2 regions of the Microbacterium sp. MEC084 genome follow, and region 2 is predicted to be linked to the other one. Evidence: predicted binding sites of a transcription regulator. Region 2 holds the regulator's gene; the other holds the start of a gene.

Region 1 (7,363 bases), on a different contig from region 2:
TGTCCCACGTTCCCTCAATTGCCAGGCGGTGATGCCACGTCCACACCGTCTGCCACGGCCCGAACACGTCGGGAAGATCCCGCCACGCGATGCCGCACCGATACCGGTAGACGATGCCCTCGACCATCAGCCTGGCGTCCGCGAACGGCCGCCCCTTGCGCCCGGTCGGGCGCGGCAGCATCTCCTCGATCAACGACCACTGAGCATCCGAGAGCATCTGAAACCGCGACATCACAGGCTCTCAGCACACCGCCGATCTATTTGCCAGACACGCCCTAGCCTGATGCCATGCGCGCGACTGTCTTCCACGGGCCCGGCGACGTCCGCTTCGAGGAGGTGCCCGACCCCGTCATCGTGGACCCCGGCAACGCGATCGTCCGCGTCGTCGCGGCCTGCGTGTGCGGCTCGGACCTGTGGCGCTACCGCGGCGTGACCGAGGCGCCGGCCCGTCCCGTGCGCATCGGCCACGAGTTCGTCGGCGTTGTCGAGGAGGTCGGCGCCGACGTCACCCGCGTCTCGCCCGGGGACTTCGTGATCGCGCCGTTCTACGACTGCGACATGACGTGCGCCAACTGCCGCAACGGCTTCAGCACGTCATGCCTCGAGATCGGATGGTGGGGCGGCTCGGACCACGCGGGCCACCCGACCGACGGCGGCCAGGGCGAGTACGTGCGCGTGCCGCACGCCGACGGCTCCCTCACGGTGGTGCCGGGCGGCATGCCCGACGACGCGCTCGTCCCCGGTCTGCTGTCGCTCTCCGACGTCATGCTCACGGGGCATCACGCCGCCGTCTCGGCCGGGGTGCGGCCGGGATCCACGGTCGCGGTCGTCGGCGACGGCGCCGTGGGCCTGAGCGGCGTGCTCGCGGCGGCGCGGCTCGGCGCCGAGCGGATCGTCGCGATGTCGCGGCACGAGCCGCGGCAGGCGCTCGCGCGGGCGTTCGGGGCGACCGACGTGCTGGAGCAGCGCGGCGACGAGGGCATCGCGGCGGTCAAGGACCTGTTCGACGGCATCGGGCCCGACGCGGTGCTCGAGTGCGTCGGCACGAAGGAGTCGATGGACCAGGCCCTGCGCTCGGCGCGTCCGGGCGGCCAGGTCGGGTTCGTGGGCGTTCCTCACGGCGGCCCGGAGCTGCCCGTCCGCACGATGTTCAGCAGCAACGTGGGCGTGCGCGGGGGAGTGGCCCCCGTCCGGAACTACGTCGACGAGCTGCTGCCCGAGGTGCTGTCGGGCGCGATCGACCCCGGCCGCGTGTTCGACCTGACCCTGCCGATGGCGGAGGTCGCCGAGGCCTACGCCGCCATGGACGAGCGCCGCGCGATCAAGTCGCTGCTGCGGCCGTGACGGCCGTCCTGCTCGCCCTGGCGAGCGCGGCCGCGTACGGGCTGTCCGACTTCCTGGGCGGCGTGCTCTCCAAGCGCGACAGCCCCTGGACCATCGCGCTGTGGGGGCAGATCGGAGCGCTCCTCGCGGCGGGCGCCGCTGCGCTCGCGATCGGCGGCGCCCCGGCTCCGGTCGACCTCGCGTGGGCCGCGCTGGCCGGCACCGGATCCGCCCTCGGCACCGCGTTCCTCTACCGCGGGCTCGCGGCGGGCCGGATGAGCGTGGTCGCGCCGATCTCGGCCGTCGTCAGCGCGGCCGTGCCCGTGGTGGCCGGCGTCGCCGGCGGCGAGCGGCCCGCGCCGCTCGTGTGGGGCGGCATCGCGGTCGGGCTCGTCGCGATCTGGCTCGTCGCGCGGGTGCCCCCGGCGCACGCTGCGTCTCGGACCGGCACCGCCGCGTCGATCCGGGACGGCGTCCTCGCCGGCCTCGGATTCGGCACGGCCTTCGCGGCGATCGGCCAGTTCCGGGAGGAGGCGGGACTCTGGCCCAACGCGCTCGCGATGCTCGTCGCGGTCGTCGTGCTCGCGGCCGGCGTCCTTCTCGTGCGGGCGGGGATCGCGCTGCCTTCGCGCCGCGCGGGGCTCGCGCTGCTCCCCGGAGTGCTCGGCGCCACGGCGCTGACCTTCTTCCTGTTCGCGACCCAGCACGGCCTGCTGACCGTGGTCTCGGTCATCTCGGCGCTCTACCCGGCCGCGACCGTGATCCTCGCCGCGCTCGTCCTGCGCGAGCGCATCCACCGCGGCCAGGCGGTCGGCCTCGCGGCGTGCGCGGTCGCCGTCGCGCTTGTCGCCGCCGGCTGATCCGCCTCAGGACAGCCGCAGGAACCCGTCCACGATCAGCTCCCGCACGCGCGGCAGCAGCTCGGCCCGCAGCGCCGCGCCGTCGACCTCGAGCAGGTCCGCGATCGCCGCGATCAGCGGGCCCACCGGCAGGTCGCCGTCGCACGCGCCCACCAGGGCGGCGAGCCCCGGGTCGGCCTGCAGCGCACGGCCGAACCCGCCGCCCTGCCGCAGCTCGATCACCTGCGGATCCGCGACGCCCGGCAGGTGATGCCGCGCCTCCGTGACGTCCGGGGCGGTGCGGAGCGTGGCCTCGGCGAGCGCGTCGTCGTCCATCGCGACGAGCCGGTCGTGCGCGGCGAGGGCCTCCGCGAGGTGGATGCCGAGGCCGCCCTCCGACGGGATCGGCTGGGGCACGCGCTCGTATCGCGCGAGGGTCGGCTCATCCGCCGCCCGTCGCAGCAGCACGTACCCGAAGCCGATCGCGCTCACGCCGCGCTCGGCGAAGTCGTCCAGCCAGGCGCCCAGCAGCGCGTCGTGCCGCGCGGAGCCCGGCACCGTCCCGCCGTCGCGGATCCACATCTCCGCGTACTGGATGGGATCGAGCTGCTCGCGCTCGACGACCCAGGCGTCCAGCGGGACATCCGACGACTCGATCCACGCGCGCACGCGGTCGAGCCCGTCGACGCCGCCGCGGGTCTCCCAGTTGCCCAGCAGCTGGGCGACGCCGCCGGGCTCGAGGACGGCGCCGACGCCGGCGATCACCTTCTCGACCAGCGCATCCCCGACCATCCCGCCGTCGCGGTACTCGTAGTCCGGCACGCCCAGGGCGCGCGGCGTGATCACGAACGGCGGATTGGAGACGACCCGGTCGAACGTCTCGCCCGCGACCGGATCGATGAGGCTGCCGTGCCGGGTCTCCACCCGACCGCCCTCGGCGTTGAGCAGCGCGTTCAGGCGCGCGAACGCGAGCGCGCGCTCGGAGAGGTCCGTCGCGACCGCGGAGTCGGCGTACCGCAGGGCGCGCAGCGCCTGCACGCCGCACCCGGTGCCGAGGTCGAGCACGCGCCGCGCGGGCGTCGGCAGCTGCAGGCCGGCCAGCGTGAGCGAGGCCCCGCCGACGCCGAGCACGTGGTCCTCGGCGAGCGCCCCGCCGCCGATCGCGAGCTCGTCCAGGTCGCTCGCGAACCACCACTCGCCCGCTCCCTCGCTGTCGAGGTACGACTGGGGCCGGACGATCGCGCGCGGCTCGACCGCATCGCCCGCGACCTCGGCCAGGCCGAGCGACTGGAGGCCGCGGGCGCCGAGGCGCGGCAGCGCCGCATCCACCGCCGGCAAGGGCTGCGCGATGCCGAGCACCAGCAGCCGTCCGAGCGTCGCGAGCGCATCCGACCTGCCGCCGAGCGCGCGCAGCGCCGGGACCCTCAGGCCGCGCCCGATCGCGTCGTCGGCCTCGACGCCCCACGCGGCGCGCAGCGCCTCCGAGCGGAAGCGCGCGGCCGCCAGGTCGCTGGCGAGCGCGGAGCACAGGGCGGCATCGGGGTTCGGGGTCACGGTCCCATTCAACCCCGTGCCGTGTCTCAGTTCCGCGCGGAATCGCCCCCGGATTCCGCGCCGAACTGAGACATGGAAGGGGCAGAAAACGGATCTTGCACTCTCACCCCGAGAGTGCTAAAACGGAATTGAGTCCTCATGACTCAGGTCTGAATCGCCACGAGCAGACAGGAGGAGGAATCACGATGGCGATGTTCTTCGACCCGTTCCGTGAGTTCGACCGCGTGGCCGAGCAGCTGTTCGACCGGCAGGGTCCGCGGCTGATGCCGATGGACCTGTACCGCGACGGCGACCACTACGTCCTGAGCGCCGACCTGCCGGGCATCGACCCGGGCAGCGTCGACATCGACGTGGACGGCCAGCTGCTCACCATCCGCGCCGAGCGAACCGCCCGCAGCGCCGAGGGCGTGAAGTGGATCACCCGCGAGCGCGCCACGGGCTCGTACCTGCGCCAGCTCAACCTGGGGCAGGGCATCGACACGGCCGGAATCTCGGCGACCTACGACAACGGCGTGCTGAGCGTGCTCATCCCGATCAGCGAGAAGGCCAAGCCGCGCAAGATCGAGGTCCAGCGCTCCATGACCGCGTCGCAGGACGTCACGCCCGAGCTGACGGCGTAGCCCGCGCAGACGAGGAGGGACCCGGCCGGCGGCCGGGTCCCTCCTCGCGTGCCGGGGGCGTCAGACGTCGCGGCGTGCACCCTCCGAGGGCACGACCGTGAAGGCATGGGGAGCGGCGAAGCCGCGGTCCGCGAACGCGGCTGCCGCGGCCTCGGCCACGGCGTCGACGCGCGCCTCGTCCACGAGCGCGATCGCCGCTCCGCCGAAGCCGCCGCCCGTCATGCGGGCGCCGACCGCGCCCTCGGCGAGCGCGGTCTCCACGGCCGTGTCGAGCTCGGGCACCGAGATCTGGAAGTCGTCCCGCATCGAGACGTGCGAGGCGACCAGCAGGTCGCCGATGGCGCGCGGCCCCTGAGCGCGCAGAGTCTCGACCGTGTCGAGCACGCGCTGGTTCTCGGTGACGATGTGCCGGATGCGGCGGAACGTCACGTCGTCGAGGAGCTCGCGCGCGCGATCCAGGTCCGCGACGGTGACGTCGCGCAGCGCGGGCACGCCCATGGCGGCCGCGCCCCGCTCGCACGCCTCGCGGCGCTCGCGGTAGCCGCCGGTCGAGTGCGAGTGCTTGACACGCGTGTCGATCACGAGGAGCGAGAGCCCCTCGCGCGCGAAGCCGAGGTCGACCGACTGGGTCTCGAGGCTGCGGCAGTCGAGGAACGTCGCGGCGTCCGCGCGGCCCATGATCGACGAGACCTGGTCCATGATCCCGGTGGGGGCGCCGACCGCCTCGTTCTCGGCGCGGCGCCCGACGCGCGCCATGTCGAGGGGCGCGAGGCCGAGGCCCCACAGCTCGTCGAGCGCCGAGGCCACGGCGCCCTCGATCGCCGCCGACGACGACAGTCCGGCGCCGATCGGGACATCCGACGCGATCGCGATGTCGACGCCCGGCACGTCCGCCGCGGCGCGCCCGGATGCGGCGAGCGCGGCCCAGGCCACGCCCAGCGCGTACGCGGCCCACTCGGGCACGACGCCGCCCGTCACCGCGTGACCGGCGGGGCCGTCGAACGTCGCGGCGAGCTCGGCGACGGGCAGCTCGACCGGCTGCTCGGCGAACGTCGACACCACGCGGACCACGCCGTCGCCGCGCGTGGCCGCGGCGGCGTAGGTGCGGTGCTGGATCGCGAAGGGCAGCACGAAGCCCTCGTTGTAGTCGGTGTGCTCGCCGATCAGGTTCGCGCGGCCGGCCGACGACCACACGCCGGCGGCGGGGGATCCGGCGACCCGGGCGAAGAGCTCCTGAGCCTGGACGAGGGCGGTCACGCGCCGACCCCCGCGGCCTGGTCGGCCTCGGCGATCGCGATGCGCAGGCGCTCCGCGGACTGCTCGGGCGGCACGTCGCCGATCCACGCGCCCATCGCGGCCTCCGAGCCCGCGAGGAACTTGAGCTTGTCGGCCGCGCGACGCGGCGACGTGAGCTGCAGGTGCAGGCGGGCGCTGTCGCGGCCGACCTCGACCGGTGCCTGGTGCCACGCCGCGATGTACGGGGTCGGCGTCGTGTACAGGGCGTCGACACCGCGCAGCAGGCGCAGGTAGAGCGGCGCGAGCTCGTCGCGCTCCTCGGCCGTGAGCTCGGCGAAGTCGGCCGCGTGGCGGCGCGGCGCGAGGTGCACCTCGACGGGCCAGCGCGCGGCGAACGGCACGTAGCCGATCCAGTGCTCGCCCTCGAGGACGACGCGGGGTCCCGCCGACTCGAACTCGATGATGCGGTCGAACAGGTCCGCGCCCTCGCGCTCGATCGACGCCAGCAGCAGCTGCGTGCGCGGCGTGACGTAGGGGTAGGCGTAGATCTGGCCGTGCGGGTGCTGCAGCGTGACGCCGATCTCTTCGCCGCGGTTCTCGAACACGAACACCTGTCGCACGCCGGGCAGCGCCGACAGCGCGGCCGTGCGGTCGGCCCAGGCCTCGATCACGGTGCGCGCGCGCGTGACCGACTGCGTGCCGAACGAGCCGGTGCGCTCCGGGCTGAAGCACACGACCTCGCAGCGGCCGACCGAGGTGCGCGAACGGCCGAGGCCGGGGGCGTTCAGGTCGTCCAGGCCGCGCGGAGCGTCCTCCGCCGCGGGAGCGTCGCCGAACGCCTCGTCCAGCGCGGGGCCGAAGGAGGGCGAGCGGTTCTCGAACACCGCGACGTCGTACGACGACGGCAGTTCCGACGGGTTCGTCGGCGTCTGGGGCGCCAGCGGGTCCAGGTCGGCCGGGGGCAGGTGCGCGCGGTTCTGGCGCGCGGCCGCCACCGAGATCCAGTCGCCGGTCAGCACGTCCCGGCGCATGGTCGCCGTCGCGGGGCGCGGGTCGAGCTCGCGCTCGTCGACGCGGCGCTCGGGCGGCAGGGTCGTGCCGGGGTCGTCGTAGTAGATCAGCTCGCGGCCGTCGGCGAGGCGGGCCGGGCGGCGCACGACGCCGGCGCCCAGCTCCGTCGCGGGCAGGTCGGGGGTGTGCGTCATGGGGATCCTTCGGGAGATGCGGCGCATGTTGACGTCAACATGCATGATAGAGGCAGAACGCCGAGAGGCGGTACACGAGGTTTCGATCGAAGGAGAGCAGGATGGCGCGCAGCGTGTCGGCCGCCGACGTCGCGCGGCTCGCGGGCGTCTCGGGGCAGACGGTGTCCCGCGTGGCCAACGGCGCCGCCAACGTGGACCCCACCACCCGCGCGCGGGTCGAGGCCGCCATGGCCGAGCTCGGCTACCGCCCCAACCGGGCCGCCCGCGCGCTGCGCACCGGCCGCACGCGCACGATCGGCGTCCTCGTCCGCACCCTCGCCACGGTCGGCAACGCCCGCGTGCTCGAGGCCGTGGTCGCGGCCGGGGCCGCGCGCGACCACGCCGTGCTGGTCCTGACCCTCGCGGACGACACACCCGGATCGGCGCAGGCGGCGTTCGCCGCGCTGTCGGATCACCGCGTCGACGGCGCGATCGCGCTCAACGAGGCGACGCCGACCGTGCGGGCCGCCGGTGCCGCCGCCTTCCCGCTGGTCGCCGTCGACTCGGCCCCGGCGCCCAGCCTGATCGCGATCGAGTCGGACCACGC
Region 2 (6,145 bases):
CAGGTGGAGCAGGCCGTGCGTGGTGAGCAGGATCAGCTCGTCCATCGTCGAGTGGCCGGCGGTCTCGGCCTGCGCCTCCGCGACCTGCGGGCACAGCACGATGTCGCCGAGCAGCCCGGGCGGCGTGGGCTGGTCCTCGGTGCCCGGGCGCAGCTCGTCCATCGGGAAGCTCAGCACGTCGGTCGGGCCCGGCTCGTCCATCCACTGCAGGTGCAGCTGCTCCATGGCACCCTCGTCCACCAGGACGATCGCCACGTCCGCGTCGGGCGACACGTGCAGCGCGGCCAGGTTCTCCTGCGTGAGGCGCAGCAGCACCGACTCGTCGATCTCGACGGCGGACTCGTTGTTGATGTCGATCACGATCGTCCTCGCTTGGGCGTGCGGTCTCGGGGGCCGGTCGCCCGCGAGGCCTTCGGGAAGTTCGCGGCGCGTCGCTCGGCCCGGTTGGCGAACTCCGCGGCCTCGTCGCGCTCGTGACGCGCCGCGAGGCGGCGCTCGTCGTACTCGCTGTACGCGTCCACGATGCGGCCCACCAGCGAGTGCCGCACCACGTCGTCGCTCGTCAGGCGCGCGAAGTGGATGTCGTCGATCCCCTCCAGCACGCGCGTCACGAGGCGCAGGCCCGACGCGCCCTGCGGCAGGTCGACCTGTGTGATGTCGCCCGTGACGACCATCTTGGTGCCGAAGCCGAGACGCGTCAGGAACATCTTCATCTGCTCGGGCGTGGTGTTCTGCGCCTCGTCGAGCACGACGAACGAGTTGTTGAGCGTGCGGCCGCGCATGTACGCCAGCGGCGCGACCTCGATCGTGCCCGTCGCCATGAGCTTGGGCACGAGCTCGGGGTCCATCATCTCGTTGAGCGCGTCGTACAGCGGGCGCAGGTACGGGTCGATCTTGTCGGTGAGCGTGCCGGGCAGGAAGCCGAGCCGCTCGCCCGCCTCGACCGCCGGGCGGGTCAGGATCATCCGGTCGACCTCGCGCCGCTGCAGCGCCTGCACGGCCTTCGCCATCGCCAGGTAGGTCTTGCCCGTTCCGGCGGGGCCGATCCCGAACACGATCGTGTTCTGATCGATCGCGTCGATGTAGTCCTTCTGACCCACGGTCTTGGGCCGGATGGTCTTGCCGCGGCTCGACAGGATCGCCTCGCCCATGACCTCGCTCGGCCGCGGGCCGGACTCGTCGCGCATCATGCGCGCCGAGCTCGCCACGTCGGCCTCGCCGAGCGCATGCCCGGCCTTGGTCATCTGGAGCAGCTCGTCGACCAGCGCGCGCGCCGCGCGCACGTCGCCCTCCGCCCCGCGCAGCGTGATCTCATTGCCGCGCACGTGGACGTCGACATCCGGGTGCGCGCTCTCGACCATCCGGAGCAGGCGGTCCTGCGGGCCGAGCAGCTGCACCATCGCGACTCCGTCGGCGGTCACGGTCTCCGTGTGAAGCTCACTCACCGACGAGGCTTCTCTCTCCCAGGCCGCCCGCGAGCACGTGCGCATGGACGTGGAACACGGTCTGGCCCGCGCCCGATCCGGAGTTGAACAGCAGACGGAAGTCGCCGTCGGCGTGCTCGGATGCGAGGCCCTTCGCCACGGACACCATCTCGGCCAGCAGCTCGGGGTCCCCCGCGGCGAGCTCCGCGACGTCGCGGTACTCCTGCGTCTTCGGGATCACCAGCAGGTGCAGCGGCGCCTGCGGCGCGATGTCCTTGATGGCGAAGACCCGCTCGGTCTCGGCCACGATCTCGCCGGGGATGTCGCCCTGCAGGATGCGGGTGAAGATCGAGGGATCGCTCATGGACCTCAGTCTATGCGCGCGCCCCTCACCCGACCCGGGGGCTTGACCCGCGTCGCGGGTCACCAGCGGCCCAGGCGCGCGTTCACGAGCGCGAGCGCCGCGGGCCCGGCGGTGGACGTGCGCAGCACCGTGTCGCCGAGCCGGACGCGCACGGCGCCGGCGGTCTCCAGGCGGTCCAGCTCCTCCGGGGAGATGCCGCCCTCGGGACCGACCACGAGCACGATGGATGCGGCGTCTCCGAGATCCACCGCCGTCAGAGGGGTCTCGGCGGTGGGCTCGAGGACCAGGACGCGCTCGCCGGCCGCGCGCGCCGCGAGGGCCGCGGTCGTCGCGACCGGCACGACCTCCGGCAGCCACGCGCGGTGGGCCTGCTTGGCCGCCTCGCGCACGATGGCGGCCCAGCGGACGCGCCCCTTCTCGGCCTTGGGCCCCTCCCAGCGCGACACGCTGCGGGCGGCCTGCCACGGCACGATCTCGTCGGCGCCCAGCTCGGTCGCGGCCTGGACCGCGAGCTCGTCGCGGTCCCCCTTCGCCAGGGCCTGCGCCAGCACGAGGCGCGGCCGCGGCGCGTCCTCGTCGCGGCGGGCGGTGATCCGGACGACGACCTCGCGCGGCTCGACGCTCTCGGCCTCGCCCTCGAGCCACGCGCCCCGGCCGTCCGTCACGGTGACCGCCTCGCCGACGCGCACGCGGCGCACGGCGGCGGCGTGATGCGCCTCGGCGCCCGTCAGCGTGACCGCGTCGCCGACGCGGGCGGCCCCGGCTGTCTCGTCTATGAAGTGCAGGGCCACGCGTCAGCCCCGGAACCGGTCGCGCAGCTTGGAGAACAGGCCCTGCTGGAACTCCGCCAGGCGCGGCTTCGGCGCCTTGGTGCGCTTCGCGAGCTCCTCCACCAGCGCCCGCTCCTTGGCGTCCAGTCGCGTCGGCGTGACGACGTGGATGCCGACCCGCAGGTCGCCGCGCTGCGAGGACCGGAGCCCCGTGATGCCGCGGTTCTTGACCGTCAGCACCTCGCCGGCCTGGATGCCGGGCCGCAGCTCGAGGTCGACCGGGCCGTCCAGCGCCTCGATCGTCGTGGTGGTGCCCAGGATGGCGTCGGTCATCGACACCTCGAGCGTCGCCAGCAGGTCGTCGCCGTCGCGGCTGAAGACCGGGTGCGGCGACACCTGGACCTCGATGTAGAGGTCGCCGTTGGGGCCGCCCGCCGGGCCGACCTCGCCCGAGCCGGGCAGCTGCAGGCGCAGGCCGGTCTCGACGCCGGCCGGGATGTCGACCGACACCGTGCGGCGCGAGCGCACCCGGCCCTGGCCGTGGCAGGTCGTGCACGGGTCGGGGATGGTCGTGCCGTAGCCCTGGCACGCGCCGCACGGCTGCTGCGTCACGACGTTGCCGAGGAGGCTGCGCACCTGGCGCTGGATGAAGCCCGAGCCGCCGCAGATCTCGCAGCGCGCCAGGCCCGTGCCCGGCTGGCAGCACGAGCCCTGGCACGTCTCGCACAGCACGGCCGTGTCGACCTCGAGGTCCCGGTGCGCGCCGAAGACGACGTCGCCGAGATCGAGCGTGACGCGCACGAGCGCGTCCTGGCCGCGCTCGCGGCGCGACCGGGGGCGTCCCGCGCGGCCGCCGCCGGCGCCCGCGCCGAAGAACGTCTCGAAGATGTCGCTGAAGCCGCCGAACCCGCCCGCGCCTCCGAACGGGCTCTCGTCGCCGCCCATGTCGTAGCGGCGGCGCTTCTCGTCGTCGCTCAGCACCTCGTACGCGTGCGTCACGAGCTTGAAGCGCTCCGCGGCGTCCTCGCTGGGGTTGACGTCGGGATGCAGCTGGCGCGCCAGCTTGCGATACGCCTTCCTGATCTCGTCGGACGTCGCCTCGCGCGACACCCCGAGCACCTCGTAGTGGTCAGCCACACTCGCCTTTCATGGTCGCGCGCCGTCTGCCGCGCGCTCCCGCGTGATGAAATCGGCGCCGCCTAGCGGCGGCCCTCGTCCTCGTCCAGCAGCCGCGACAGGTACCGCGCCACCGCGCGGGCCGCCGACAGGTTGCTGGGGTAGTCCATGCGCGTCGGGCCCATCAGCCCCACGCGCGCGCGGCCCACGCCCGCGTCGTAGTCGCTCGCGATGATCGACGCCTCGGGCAGCCCGAACTCGTCGTTCTCGCGGCCGATGCTCGCCGACAGGCCGTGCTCGTCCGCGACCATCTCCGACATCAGCCGCAGCAGCGTGACCTGCTCCTCGATCGCCTCGAGCAGCGGGTGGATGCTGCCGCGGAAGTCCTGCTCGCGCTTGGCGAGGGTCGCCGCCCCGGCCATCACGAGTCGGTTCTGGCGGAACTCGTCGAGCTCCTCGCCCACGACGGCCGCGAGCGACAGCAGCGCGTCGTCGCGGCGGCCGCGGTCCGCCGGCGCCGCGGCCCGCAGCGCCTCGATCCGCTCGGACGCGTCGCGCACCGAGCGCCCCGTGACGAGCGACGCGAGCTGCGCGCGCAGCACCGCGACGTCGTCCTCGTGCACACCGCCCGGCGTCGCCGTGAGGCGCTGCGAGACCCGGCCCGTGTCGGTCACGATGATCACGAGCATCCGGATGTCGCCGAGCCGCACCAGCTCCACGTGCGTGACGTTCGCGGACGCGAAGGACGGGTACTGCACGAGCGCGACCTGACCCGTCAGCTGCGTGAGCACGCGCACGGTGCGCGACAGCAGGTCGTCCAGGTCCGAGGGGTCGGCCAGGAACGTCGAGATGGCCGAGCGCTGCGCCTGGGACAGCGGCCGCAGCTCGGCCAGGTGGTCGACGAAGACGCGGTAGCCCTTGTCGGTCGGCACGCGGCCCGACGAGGTGTGGGGAGCGGTGATCAGCTCCTCGTCCTCGAGCAGCGCCATGTCGTTGCGGATGGTGGCCGCGGAGACGCCGAACGCGTGGCGCTCGACGATCGACTTGCTGCCCACCGGCTCGTGCGTGTCGACGTAGTCCTGCACGATGGCGCGGAGCACCTTCAGCCCACGTTCCGTGACCATGCCGCACCTCCCCGACGTCGCCTGGCACTCGCTCGTTCTGAGTGCCAATTCTAGCGAGGATCCACCCGGATGACGCCGAAGGCGCTGCGAGCGCCGCGCGTCTCCGGCGCACACGGCGGGTATCAGCGGGGCGCGGCGCGGGCTCCTCAGAGCATGAACACCACGCTGAACGGCATCACCGGCAATCCCACCGTCAAGCTCGTGCTCACGATCGCGGGCTACATCCTGGGCGTCGCGGCGGGCGTCACCGCCGTCGTCGTCGGGATCATGCGCTCCGAGGCCGGCTTCATCGTCATCGGCGTCGCCTTCCTCGCCGCCGTCGCGGTCGCCTTCATCGCGGGCGCCACCGCGACGCCGCACGCGTCGCTCCAGCCCTCGTACGGCGGAAAGTTCGTGCCGCCCGACTGGGCCTGGTACGTCGCGGCGGGCATCCTCGTCGTCGGCCTCGTGGCCGGCGGCATCCTGCTGGCACTCTGAGAGATCGCGCGGCGCCCCGTGGACAGCCTGCGCAGGTGGGCGCTGTGGGTCGCCGTCGCGGCGATCCTGCTGGCGGTGCTCGCCTGCGTCGGCGCGGGGGTCGTCGTGTCGCCGCCACCCCTGGGCGAGCGCATCGCGGCGCTCGCCCAGCCGGGCGCGTCGCTGCCCGAGGGGGTGGACGCGGGCGACGTCGCGGCCATCGCCGAGGACGGCGCGTTCGGAGCGGAGGCCGAGGACCCGCCGGGCCTCGGCATCCCGTTCCTGGCGCTGCCGCTCGCGCTGACGCTGCTGATGGTGGGGCTCATGGCCCTGCCGCTGCTGATCGGGCACCGCGCGGGCGCGCTCGTGAACGGCATCGCGAGCCTCGTGGGCGGCCTCGGCGCCGCGGTCGCCGGCGTGCTGCTGGCCCTGCTCGCCTTCGCCGCCCTCACCACGATGGTGGCGCTGTTCCTGGCGGCCCCCTTCGGCACGCTCGCCTACCTCGCGGTGTTCGGGTTCTTCGATGTCGGCGCGTCGGCGGCGATCCTGGGGGCGGCCCTGGTACTGCAGCTCGCCGCCGTCGCATTCCTCATCGTGGCGCAGCCGCGCATGCTCGGCAGCAAGCGGATGGTGTTCTTCCTGCTGCTGGTCCTTCTCCTCACGCTCCTGACGATGGTGCTGCACTCGGTCGTCCCGGGGATCGTGGTGAGCATCGCCGACGCGCTCGCCGCGCTCATCACCGCGGTGGTCGGCGCCGTGTGGGGGTTCCTCGTGCTCATCGGCGGCGTCGTCGCCGTCCTGAAGCAGCTGAGCCTGGGCCGCCAGGGCGGCGGGGCCCTGCGCGAGCGCGACGCGGGGACCGCCACGGTTCCCACCGCCGGCGCGTGATGC

Evidence for each region. Region 2 encodes HrcA, which represses chaperone genes, less so after heat shock. Its sites were predicted from a motif close to TTNGCACTCGNNNNNNNCGAGTGCNAA; they were not measured.
Region 1: a site for HrcA is predicted at 3,811-3,837, ahead of B5M43_RS11640 (Hsp20/alpha crystallin family protein). Genes of this name have one in related genera too.

Annotation. Positions count from the first base shown of each region.
Region 1 is NZ_MYFP02000015.1:19-7,381, forward strand. Features, by position in the region: partial or broken gene B5M43_RS11620 (transposase) at 1-232, opposite strand, end outside; gene B5M43_RS11625 (zinc-dependent alcohol dehydrogenase family protein) at 289-1,344, shown strand; gene B5M43_RS11630 (EamA family transporter) at 1,341-2,183, shown strand; gene B5M43_RS11635 (methyltransferase) at 2,190-3,716, opposite strand; gene B5M43_RS11640 (Hsp20/alpha crystallin family protein) at 3,902-4,336, shown strand; gene galK (galactokinase) at 4,397-5,593, opposite strand; gene galT (galactose-1-phosphate uridylyltransferase) at 5,590-6,777, opposite strand; gene B5M43_RS11655 (LacI family DNA-binding transcriptional regulator) at 6,879-7,363, shown strand, end outside.
Region 2 is NZ_MYFP02000016.1:31,663-37,807, reverse strand. Features, by position in the region: gene ybeY (rRNA maturation RNase YbeY) at 1-363, opposite strand, end outside; gene B5M43_RS12070 (PhoH family protein) at 357-1,400, opposite strand; gene B5M43_RS12065 (HIT domain-containing protein) at 1,438-1,788, opposite strand; gene B5M43_RS12060 (16S rRNA (uracil(1498)-N(3))-methyltransferase) at 1,848-2,579, opposite strand; gene dnaJ (molecular chaperone DnaJ) at 2,583-3,695, opposite strand; gene hrcA (heat-inducible transcriptional repressor HrcA) at 3,758-4,798, opposite strand; gene B5M43_RS12045 (hypothetical protein) at 4,952-5,275, shown strand; gene B5M43_RS12040 (hypothetical protein) at 5,294-6,142, shown strand.